DNA from 3 places in the Kitasatospora sp. NPDC003701 genome. Region 2 is predicted to be linked to each of the others. Evidence: riboswitches for the same ligand, from Rfam matches in the RefSeq annotation. Region 2 holds a riboswitch; each other region holds the start of a gene.
What was found. Region 2 has a riboswitch for cobalamin ahead of ACWDRR_RS09445 ((2Fe-2S) ferredoxin domain-containing protein). Riboswitches for the same ligand answer to the same signal wherever they lie in the genome.
Positions count from the first base shown of each region.

Region 1: linked by a shared signal. The riboswitch ahead of metE (5-methyltetrahydropteroyltriglutamate--homocysteine S-methyltransferase) and the one ahead of ACWDRR_RS09445 ((2Fe-2S) ferredoxin domain-containing protein) in region 2 are both predicted to bind cobalamin.
Region 3: linked by a shared signal. The riboswitch ahead of ACWDRR_RS23935 (cobalamin biosynthesis protein) and the one ahead of ACWDRR_RS09445 ((2Fe-2S) ferredoxin domain-containing protein) in region 2 are both predicted to bind cobalamin.

Region 1 covers NZ_JBSFNM010000003.1:46,412-49,672, reverse strand. The annotation lists gene ACWDRR_RS03840 (short-chain fatty acyl-CoA regulator family protein) at 1-380, shown strand, start outside; gene ACWDRR_RS03835 (hypothetical protein) at 453-800, opposite strand; cobalamin riboswitch at 1,041-1,267, shown strand; gene metE (5-methyltetrahydropteroyltriglutamate--homocysteine S-methyltransferase) at 1,406-3,261, shown strand, end outside.
Region 2 covers NZ_JBSFNM010000007.1:140,398-143,658, reverse strand. The annotation lists gene ACWDRR_RS09455 (ABC transporter ATP-binding protein) at 1-309, shown strand, start outside; gene ACWDRR_RS09450 (hypothetical protein) at 505-780, opposite strand; cobalamin riboswitch at 1,201-1,371, shown strand; gene ACWDRR_RS09445 ((2Fe-2S) ferredoxin domain-containing protein) at 1,404-1,835, shown strand; gene ACWDRR_RS09440 (hypothetical protein) at 2,495-3,261, shown strand, end outside.
Region 3 covers NZ_JBSFNM010000026.1:54,812-58,072, reverse strand. The annotation lists gene ACWDRR_RS23945 (alpha/beta hydrolase family protein) at 1-449, opposite strand, end outside; gene ACWDRR_RS23940 (transcriptional regulator) at 634-1,347, opposite strand; cobalamin riboswitch at 1,562-1,752, shown strand; gene ACWDRR_RS23935 (cobalamin biosynthesis protein) at 1,846-2,817, shown strand; gene ACWDRR_RS23930 (cobyric acid synthase) at 2,814-3,261, shown strand, end outside.

The DNA of each region.
Region 1 (3,261 bases), on a different contig from region 2:
CCCGGGCGGTGTCCCGCTCACCGGGCGGCTGGGGGCGGCCGGGCAAGACCTTCGCCATCGGCCTCGGCTGCGAACTGCGGCACGCCGGGCGGCTGGTGTACTCCGCCGGGCTCGACCTCGGGGACGAGGCGGCGGCGACCCCGATCGGCCTCGGCTGCAAGGTGTGCGAGCGCCCCGCCTGCCCGCAGCGGGCCGCACCCGCGGTCGGCCTCCCGCTGGCGGTCGACGAGCACACCAGCACCTTCGTCCCCTACCCCGTCCGGGTCGAACCGGCGCCGCGGGTGGGCGACTTCGCGGCTGCGGGCGGCGGCGCCGCCCACGGCGCGCGGTCGGGCGGGCCGGCCACCGACGGCGGGGCCGGGCGGCGGCGGTCCGGGTAACGGCGGCCCGGGCGGCGGCAGTTCGGGTAGCGGCGGCCCGGGCGGCGGAGCCGGGGCCGCCCGGAAGGCCGCTCAGGCGGCGCGGGGCGCCCGCCGGCGCCGGGCGACCCGCTCGGCCAGCAGCACCGTGGCGACCGCCGCGGCCGTGAACAGCGCGGTGTCGAGCACCGTCCCCGCGGTGGACAGCCACGCCGGGTCGCCGCCGTCGGGCAGCCTCGTCGCGGTGAACAGCCCGCCGATGCCCGTCAGCGCCCCCCGCACGACGTACACGGCCACCAGCGCGACGAGCCCGAGCGGCAGGGTCAACACGATCGCCGCCAGGTGGAACCGCCCGTTCCCGGTCAGCCCGCCCAGGGCCGCCAGTGCGCCGACCAGGGCGACGTAGCAGCCCGCCGCCCACCCGGAACCCCGCCCGGACACCCATCCGGACACCCACCCGGAAACACCCATCAGAACCCCGTCCCCCTGCTCCGCGCCTGCGGGCGGCACGCGCCCCCCGTGCGGCCATCGTCCTCCCCCTCACGGGCGCGGGCCACCCCCCGGGGGGCGGTGAGCGGAGGGGGAGGAGCGGGGCCGGGGCATCCGGTCCGCGACCGGACCGTCCGTCCACGCCACCATCCGCGATCCGGACAATCGCTGACGCGACGCCGTCGATGGGCCTAGGCTGGGCGGTGCAGTCGGTTCGCCATGACCTCCAGCCATGGCGTCGCAAGAGGGAACCCGGTGGGAATCCGGGACTGCCCCGCAGCGGTGAGTGGGAACGACCGCCGTCACATGCACTGGGCCCCAGCGGGGGCCCGGGAAGCGACGGCCAGTAGGTGTCCGCCCTGGTTCCACAGGTGGACGTGCCCGCGAGTCCGAAGACCTGCCACTGCCCGCGTGCACCCCGCACGCGGTGATCTCGGTGACCTCGAGGGCGGGTCGGCGGAGCGGGCGGGCCCATCCTGGTGCCGTGCCCCCACTGTCGTACCTCCACGCCGTCGCGCTCTCCCGGGATCGCAGCGCGACTCGCGAAGGAGAGTTCCGTGTCATCGAGTTCCACCACCCCGCAGGCCACCGTGTACGGCTACCCGAGGCAGGGTGCCAACCGGGAGCTGAAGAAGGCCGTCGAGGGGTACTGGGCCGGTCGGGTCGACGCCGCCGCCCTGCACGCCACCGCCGCCGGACTGCGCCGTGACAACTGGCGCCGGCTGGCCGACGCCGGCGTCACCGAAGTCCCCACCGGCGACTTCTCGCTCTACGACCACGTGCTGGACACCACCGTCGCGGTCGGCGCGATCCCGGCCCGCCACCGCGCCGCCGTCGAGGCCGACCCGCTGGACGGCTACTTCGCCATGGCCCGCGGCACCCAGGAGGTCGCGCCGCTGGAGATGACCAAGTGGTTCGACACCAACTACCACTACCTGGTGCCCGAGTTGGGCCCGGACACGGTCTTCGCCGCGAACTCCGCCAAGCCGGTCTCCGAACTACGGGAGGCCCTCGGTCTCGGCCACCGCGCCCGGCCGGTGCTGGTCGGCCCGCTGACCTACCTGCTGCTCGCCAAGCCCGCCCCCGGCGTGGCCGCCGACTTCCGGCCGATCACCCTGCTGGACCGGCTGCTGCCGGTCTACGCCGAGCTCCTCTCCGACCTGCGCGCCGCGGGCGCCGAATGGGTCCAGCTCGACGAGCCGGCCCTGGTCCAGGACCGCACCCCGGCCGAGCTGAACGCCGCCGCCCGCGTCTACCGCGAGCTGGGCGCGCTCACCGACCGCCCCCTGCTGCTGGTCGCCAGCTACTTCGACCGCCTCGGCGAGGCCCTCCCGGTGCTGGCCAAGGCCCCGGTCGAGGGCATCGGCCTGGACTTCACCGGCCCGGGCGCCGCCAACCTCGACGACCTCGCCGCCGTCGGCGGCGTGCCCGGCAAGCGCCTGGTCGCGGGCGTGGTGGACGGCCGCAACATCTGGATCAACAACCTGGAGAAGTCGCTCGCCACCCTCGGCACGCTGCTCGGCCTGGCCGACCGGGTCGACGTCGCGCCGTCCTGCTCGCTCCTGCACGTCCCGCTCGACGCCGACGCCGAGCGCGACCTCGACCCGCAGGTCGCCCGCTGGCTCGCCTTCGCCCGGCAGAAGACCACCGAGATCGCCACCCTCGCGCGCGGCCTGGCGCACGGCACCGACACCATCGCGGCCCAACTGTCCGCCAACCGGGCCGACCTGGCCTCCCGGGCCGCCTCCGCGCTGACCCACGACCCGGCCGTCCGGGCCCGGGTGGCCGCCACCACCCCCGAGGACGCCCGCCGCGCCCAGGCCTACCCCGAGCGCTCCGAGGCGCAGCGGGCCCGCCTGAACCTGCCGCTGCTGCCGACCACCACCATCGGCTCCTTCCCGCAGACCACCGAGCTGCGCACGGCCCGTGCCGACCTGCGGGCCGGCCGCATCGACGACGGCACCTACCAGGACCGGATGCGGGCCGAGGTCCGCGAGGTGATCGCCTACCAGGAGAAGGCCGGCATCGACGTCCTGGTCCACGGCGAGCCCGAGCGCAACGACATGGTCCAGTACTTCGCCGAGCAGCTGACCGGCTACCTGGCCACCCAGCACGGCTGGGTGCAGTCCTACGGCACCCGCTACGTCCGCCCGCCGGTGCTGGCCGGCGACATCTCCCGCCCGCACCCGATGACCGTCGACTGGTACCGCTACGCGGCGGACCTGACGGACCGCCCGGTCAAGGGCATGCTCACCGGTCCGGTCACCATGCTCGCCTGGTCCTTCGTCCGGGACGACCAGCCGGTCGGCGACACCGCCCGGCAGGTCGCCCTCGCCCTGCGCGACGAGGTGACCGACCTGGAGGCGGCCGGCGCGTCCGTCATCCAGGTCGACGAGCCGGCGCTGCGCGAGAC
Region 2 (3,261 bases):
CGCACCCTGCTCGCCCTGGTCGGCCTCACCGATCACGCCAACCAGCGCCCCGCCGAGCTCTCCGGTGGCCAACAGCAGCGCGTCGCCATCGCCCGCGCCCTCGCCAACCGGCCCGACCTGATCATCGCCGACGAACCCACCGGCCAGCTCGACTCCGAAACCGGCCGCTCCATCATGGAACTGCTGCGCGCCGTGGTCCGCAGCGAAGGCGTCACCGCCCTCGTCGCCACCCACGACCCCACCCTCATGGAGCTCGCCGACCGCGTCATCGAACTCCGCGACGGCCACATCGTCGAGCCCACGCCCTGAAGCCGCCGCGGCCCGTTCCCCGCGAACCCGGTGGCCGCCCGGTCTGCCCGCCCGGACACCGGGCAGCCGCCCTTCGGGGCACCCGCCGCGGCCCTGCGGGGCACCGGGCCGTGACCTTCCGGCCCGACCCCGACCGGGCGGCCGGGCCCGGGCGGCCGGGCCTCGGCCCGACAGCCGGCCGGCCGCGCGCCGCGCTCAGAGCGCCCTGAGCGCGGCCTCGCACTCCCGGCACCGCCGCGTCCGCTGGGACGGCGGGTACCAGGGCTCACCCGGCCCCGACGGTTGATAGCCCTCCCGTTCCAGGTCCCCGGTGTCGATCCCGCAGAACGTGACCGGCCCCGGATCCTCCGGCACGTCCGGGTCGGGCGGCGCCGCGTGCACCCAGCGAATCCGGGCGCCCACATCGACCTCCCCCGCGTCCAGCACCTCCGTGGACGGCTCCAGCTCGACCAGCACGATCACTCCGCTCATGTCTCGACCCTGCCCCCGGCCCGCACCGGCCGCATCCCGACCGCCGGGGCGGGGAGCCGCCCGCCGGGCGTGGTTCCGCCAGCCACCGCGAGATCGAGGTTTCCGTCCGACTGCGGGGTGTGATCAACCATCCGGGGCCGGCCATGAAGGGCGGCAGGACTCCGGCGGTCCGCCGTCATGGCAATCACGGGTCCCGTCCGCGACTCGCACGCGTTCCTCGACGCGTTACGAATACTCGGAGCCCCCTGGAGCGAATGCCCGCTCGACCACGAGATCGGATATCGCAGCGCGCCGGGGCGGCAAACCGAGGAATCCGGCTTCACCGACCGGGAATGGCCGAGCCCGGCCCTCCGGACGCCTCGCACCCAGGGGCCCCGGTTGACGTGTTCGTACGCGGTGCGGCAGGGTCGCGGGCGAGATGTAAGCATCCGAGACCACGGTGCGCAGGAACCCGGTGTGATTCCGGGACGGTCCCGCCACTGTGACCGGGGAGCGACCCCTTCCACACGACGACCACGGCCCCGCGGCCGGAAGGTCGGGGCGAGCGTCGATCCGGGAGTCAGGACACTGACCCGTGGTTTCTCCGACGGTCGGGGCGCGGAACCCCACGAGGAGGTTGGGCGATGTCACCGGTAACGGCTGCCGTCGATGTCGTGGTCTGCCGAGGTTGCTGCTGCGGCACCGCCAGGAAGCGGCCCGGCATCGATCACGAGGGCCAACTGGCCGTGCTCGCCGAGGCGGTGGCCGCCCTGCCGGCCGCGCGCCTGGTGGTCACGGACTGCCTGGGCCCCTGCGAGCAGGCCAACGTCGTGGTGGTCCGCCCCCACGGGCGGACCGAGGACGGCCGGCGGGCCGGGCCGCTCTGGTTCGGGAACGTGACCGACGCCACGGAAACGGCCGAACTCTGCACCTGGATAGGGGAGATCAGTCGCACCGCCGGGCAGGCGCCGCCGGAGCGCCCGCTCTCCCCGCTGCTGGACTCGCTGCGCATCCCCGCACCGGGGCCGGCGCGGGTGCGGGACGCGGCACGAACAGCCGACCCGTCGAAGGCCTGAACACCACGAGGGCATGAACCACCGAGCAGGCCCGAACCACCGAGCAGACCCGAACTGCCGAGCAGGCCCGAACTGCCGAGCAGGCCCGAACCGCCGAGGCCGACACCGCGACCGGGTGACGGTCGGGCGCGCCGCACCGGTGGACAACCCCGCCGGAGGACGGCCGCGCGGGTGTCCTCGCGGTCCGCAGGATCAGCTCATGTGGAGCACCGGCGGCTGGCCCGTCATTTCAGTTTATTAGTTGGCACGGGCCACCGAGATCCCCGCACCGCCCTCGACCTGGGGGTTCCCGCCGGGCTCCGAGGACGGCTCAGGCAAGGGAACCCTGCTCTATTGACACGATCACCACATCTTCATCACTCTTGGCCCATCGCCGAGCTGACATGGATAACTCCCAGCACTTCATTCATCTCAGCTAATGGCACAGTTGATGAGCAATCACCGAAGGAGGTGTGTGCGATGAAGAAGATCGTCGTCCGCAAGGCCGGCCCGGTTCGCCTGACCAGCGCGGCCCGTGCGCTGTACCTGCCGTGGTCCTGCGCCGTGCAGAACTGACCCGGTCCCCCCGGGCTACGGGGGAACACGGTGCCGGCCGGCCACTGCGTCCGGCCGGCACCGCTCCGCCCCGCCCCTCCCCCTACCTCCCGCAGGAGGATCCCGTGCACTCCTCCACGGACAGCAGCTCCACCGCCCCGGGCCTCGACCTGGACCGGCCGGTGCCGCTCCGTCAGCTCGTGTACCTGCCGGAGGCCGACGAGGTCACCATCGGCAGCCCGGAGACCGACACCTACGCCGTCTTCCCCGCCGACGGCGCCGAGTTGGTCCGGATGCTGGCCGAGGGCCTCACGCCCCGCGAGGCCGCCGGGAACTACCAGGCCGCGCACGGTGAGAGCGTCGACATCGCCGACCTGGTCGAGGCGCTCGTGGACCTCGACCTCGTCCGCCCCGTCGGGGACGACGCGGCTGCCCGGCCGGCCGCGCCGGTGCGCTGGCAGCGGCTGGGCCGCCTGGTGTTCAGCCCGCCGGCCCTCGTGGGCTACGCGCTCGTGACGGCCCTCGCCGTGGCCGAGATGGTCCGGGTGCCCGAGCTGGTCCCGCGCGTCGACAACCTGTTCTTCAGCTCGTCCTACACCCTGGTCGTGCTGATGCTGTTCGTCGGCCAGGTGCCGCTACTCGCCCTGCACGAGGCCTTCCACGCCCTGGCCGGCCGCCGGCTCGGTCTGCGCTCGCGGCTCTCCATCGGCCGCCGCCTGGTCTACCTGGTCCTGGAGACCTCCCTCGACGGCCTGGTCAGCGTGCCCCGCCGGAAGCGCTATCTGCCCATCATGGCCGGCATGCTGGCCGACACCCTCGCGATCGCCGTCCTCACCCTGGTCGCCGACGCGACCCGCGACAGCAACGCGGTGGTCGCCTCGCTCTGCCTCGC
Region 3 (3,261 bases), on a different contig from region 2:
CGCTTGCCGTCGAGCCGCCAGGCGGGCAGCGCGCCCAGTTCGCCCTCGACGGCGGTCTCGGTGAACGGCAGGCCGAGCGCACCGGTCGGGTCGCCGAGGTACACCCGGGGGGTGAAGCGGACCGAGGTGCCGGGGACCAGGGTGCCCCGGTCGGCGCGGACCAGCCGCCGGGTGACGCCCCGCTCGTCGGCGTGCAGGACCTCGTCGACCACCGCGTGCCCGCCGCCGGCCCACTCGACGGCCCAGCGGCCGGCGCGGGCGCTCTCGGCGCCGCGGGTGAAGGTGACCCGTCCGGCGGCGAGGCCCAGCACCACGACGGGGCCGGCGGCCCGCTCACGGGCGGCCGCCGGGTGGACCATCCGCTCGGACGCCCTCCGGCCGATCAGCAGGACGGCGGCCCCGGTACCGACGGCGGCGGCCGCCACGGCGGCTGCGGTTCCCCAACGCATATCGCTCCCCGCTCTGTTGGTCGCGGACTGGGCACTGTGCCCACCAGTCCACTCGCGGCGGCGGCGCCCGGCCACCGGACACGGCCGTCCGGGTCACGGCCGTCCGGGTCACGGCGGGGGCGGGGACCACCGCGGGGGGCGGCGCGGGGAGGGCAGCGGGGAGGGTCCCGCGGACGCCGGCCCGTCAGACCGGGAGCTCCGTCTCCAGCCGGCCCAGCAGCTCCCAGAACCGCTCGCCGAGCGGCCGGGCCCCCGGCGCCACCGGGTCCGCCGCCGGGGCCGGGGAGCCCCAGCTGCCGGCGCCCCAGTGCGAGGAGACCTGGTTCTCGTTCTGCAGCACCGTCAGCACGGTGGCGAGGTCGTCCTCGTGCACCGGCACGATCCGGCCGATCGCCCGGACGTGCGCCTGCCAGCGGCCGTCCACGCCCTGCCGCAGCCGCCGGTCCAGCTCGTCCGCCCGGCCCGTCACCGCGACCAGCTCGCGCAGGGTCAGGCCGAGCACCCGGGCCAGCGCGTGCGTCTGCTCCTGGTCGCCGTCCCACTGACCGGTCGCCTCGGCCAGCTGGTACTGCCGCAGGGCGATGCCGATCCGGCGGGCCGCGCCCTCCTGGTTGAGCTCCCGGGCGACCCGGAGGTCCCGCAGCCGGGCCGGGCGGACGCCCATCAGCTGGGCCGGCGGACACCAGAGCGCCCGGGCCAGCGCGATGAACTCCTCCTCGGTGGGGCGCAGCTCACCGCTCTCCCAGCCGAGCACGTGGGCGGGCAGCAGCCGGACGCCGTGCGCGGCCATGCCCTCGGCCACCTGCTCGGGGGTCAGGCCGAGGCCGGCGCGGTGCGCGCGGGCCGCCGCGGGCGAGAAGGGCACCGGAGGCAGGGCGGGTGGCTGTCTGCGTCGCATGGGACCAGACGGTAGGGGGTGGTCCGGCCGCCCCCCAGCCGCCGAACACACGAAGCGGGACTGGAGGCTCCTCCAGGCGACTGGACGATCCCACAGGCTGTCATGCCCCTGCGGGGGGTGCCGATCGGAGGTAGCCACGGGGCCGGGAAACCCGGCGGCGCTGTGACCTACCCCTCCGTGACCTCGGTTGACGCACGGTTCGGCCGCGTGATGGGATCCTTCAGCCAAACGGAGGCATGCAGAGGAAGCCGGTGCGAGTCCGGCGCGGTCCCGCCACTGTCACCGGGGAGCACACTCGGAGTCCCTCCTCGCCCGCCGCGGCGCCGGAGGGGGCCCATCGCGGCGGGCCGTCGAAGCCGCTGGAAGGCCCGGGAGTGCGTCCGCCCCGGAAGCCAGGAGACTCTCGCCCCCGGTACGTCGATCCAGGGCGCGGACCCTGAGTGAGGACACGCACGCGATGCAGGCTGCCCCGACCTTCCGAGACCTCCGCTGTCCGTCGTGCGCCCGCTGACCCGCGCCGCCGCCTACGCGCTGGGCGCCGCCGCCGGGTACCTCGCCGACGCCCGCTTCGCCGACCCGCGCCGCGGCCACCCGGTGGCCGTCTTCGGCAGCGCGGCCGGCCGCCTGGAGCGCCGGATCTGGCGCGACCACCGCGCCGTCGGCACCGCCTTCACCGCGCTCTGCGTGGGCACCGTCGCGGCCGGCGCGGTGGCCGCCGACCGCACCCTGGGCCGCCGGCCGCTCGGGCGGGCCGCGCTGGCCGCCGCCGCGACCTGGACGGTGCTCGGCGGCACCTCGCTCACCCGTGAGGCCCGCACGATCGGACGCTCGCTCGCCGCGCACGACCTCGCGGCGGCGCGCGGGCGGCTGCCGCACCTGTGCGGACGCGACCCGAGCGGGCTCGATGAGCAGCAGATCGCCCGCGCGGTGGTCGAGTCGGTCGCCGAGAACACCGCCGACGCCGTGGTCAACGCGCTCGTCTGGGGCGCCCTCGCCGGGGCGCCCGGCCTGCTGGCCTTCCGCGCCGTCAACACCCTGGACGCGATGGTCGGCCACCGCTCGGCGCGCCACGCCCGGTTCGGCTGGGCCTCGGCCCGGCTGGACGACGCGGCGGGCTGGCCGGGCGCGCGGCTGACCGCGCTGCTGACCGTCGCCGCCGCGCCCGAGCCCCGGACGGCCTGGCGGGTCTGGCGGCGGGACGGCTCCGCCCACCCCAGCCCCAACGCGGGCCAGGCCGAGTCGGCCTTCGCCGGCGCCGTCGGCGTACGCCTCGGCGGCACCCTGCGGTACGGCTCCCGGGTGGAGCACCGGCCGGTGCTGGGCGGCGAGCTGCGGCCGGTGACGGTGGACGACATCGAGCGCGCCTGCCGGCTCTCCCGCCGGGTGGGACTGCTCGCACTGGGTACGACCGTCGCCGGGCACGCCGTCGTGCAGGCACTCAAGGCGGGCAAGCGAAGGGGGAGCGCATGAGCAACGCACTGCTGGTCGCCGGGACGACCTCGGACGCCGGCAAGAGCGTGGTCACCGCGGGCATCTGCCGCTGGCTGGCCCGTCAGGGCGTCGCCGTGGCGCCGTTCAAGGCGCAGAACATGTCGCTGAACTCCTTCGTCACCGCCGACGGCGCCGAGATCGGCCGCGCCCAGGCGATGCAGGCCCAGGCGGCCCGGGTGGAGCCCGAGGCGGCGATGAACCCGGTGCTGCTCAAGCCCGGCGCGGACGGCCGCAGCCAGGTGGTGCTGCTCGGCCGCGCGGTCGCCGAGGTCGGCGCGCTGGACTACCGCGAGCGCAAGCCCGTCCTGCTGGAGCGGGCCCTGGAGTGCCTGGCCGACCTGCGCCGCCGCTACGACGTGGTGGTCTGCGAGGGCGCCGGCTCGCCCGCCGAGATCAACCTGCGCGACCGGGACATCGCCAACA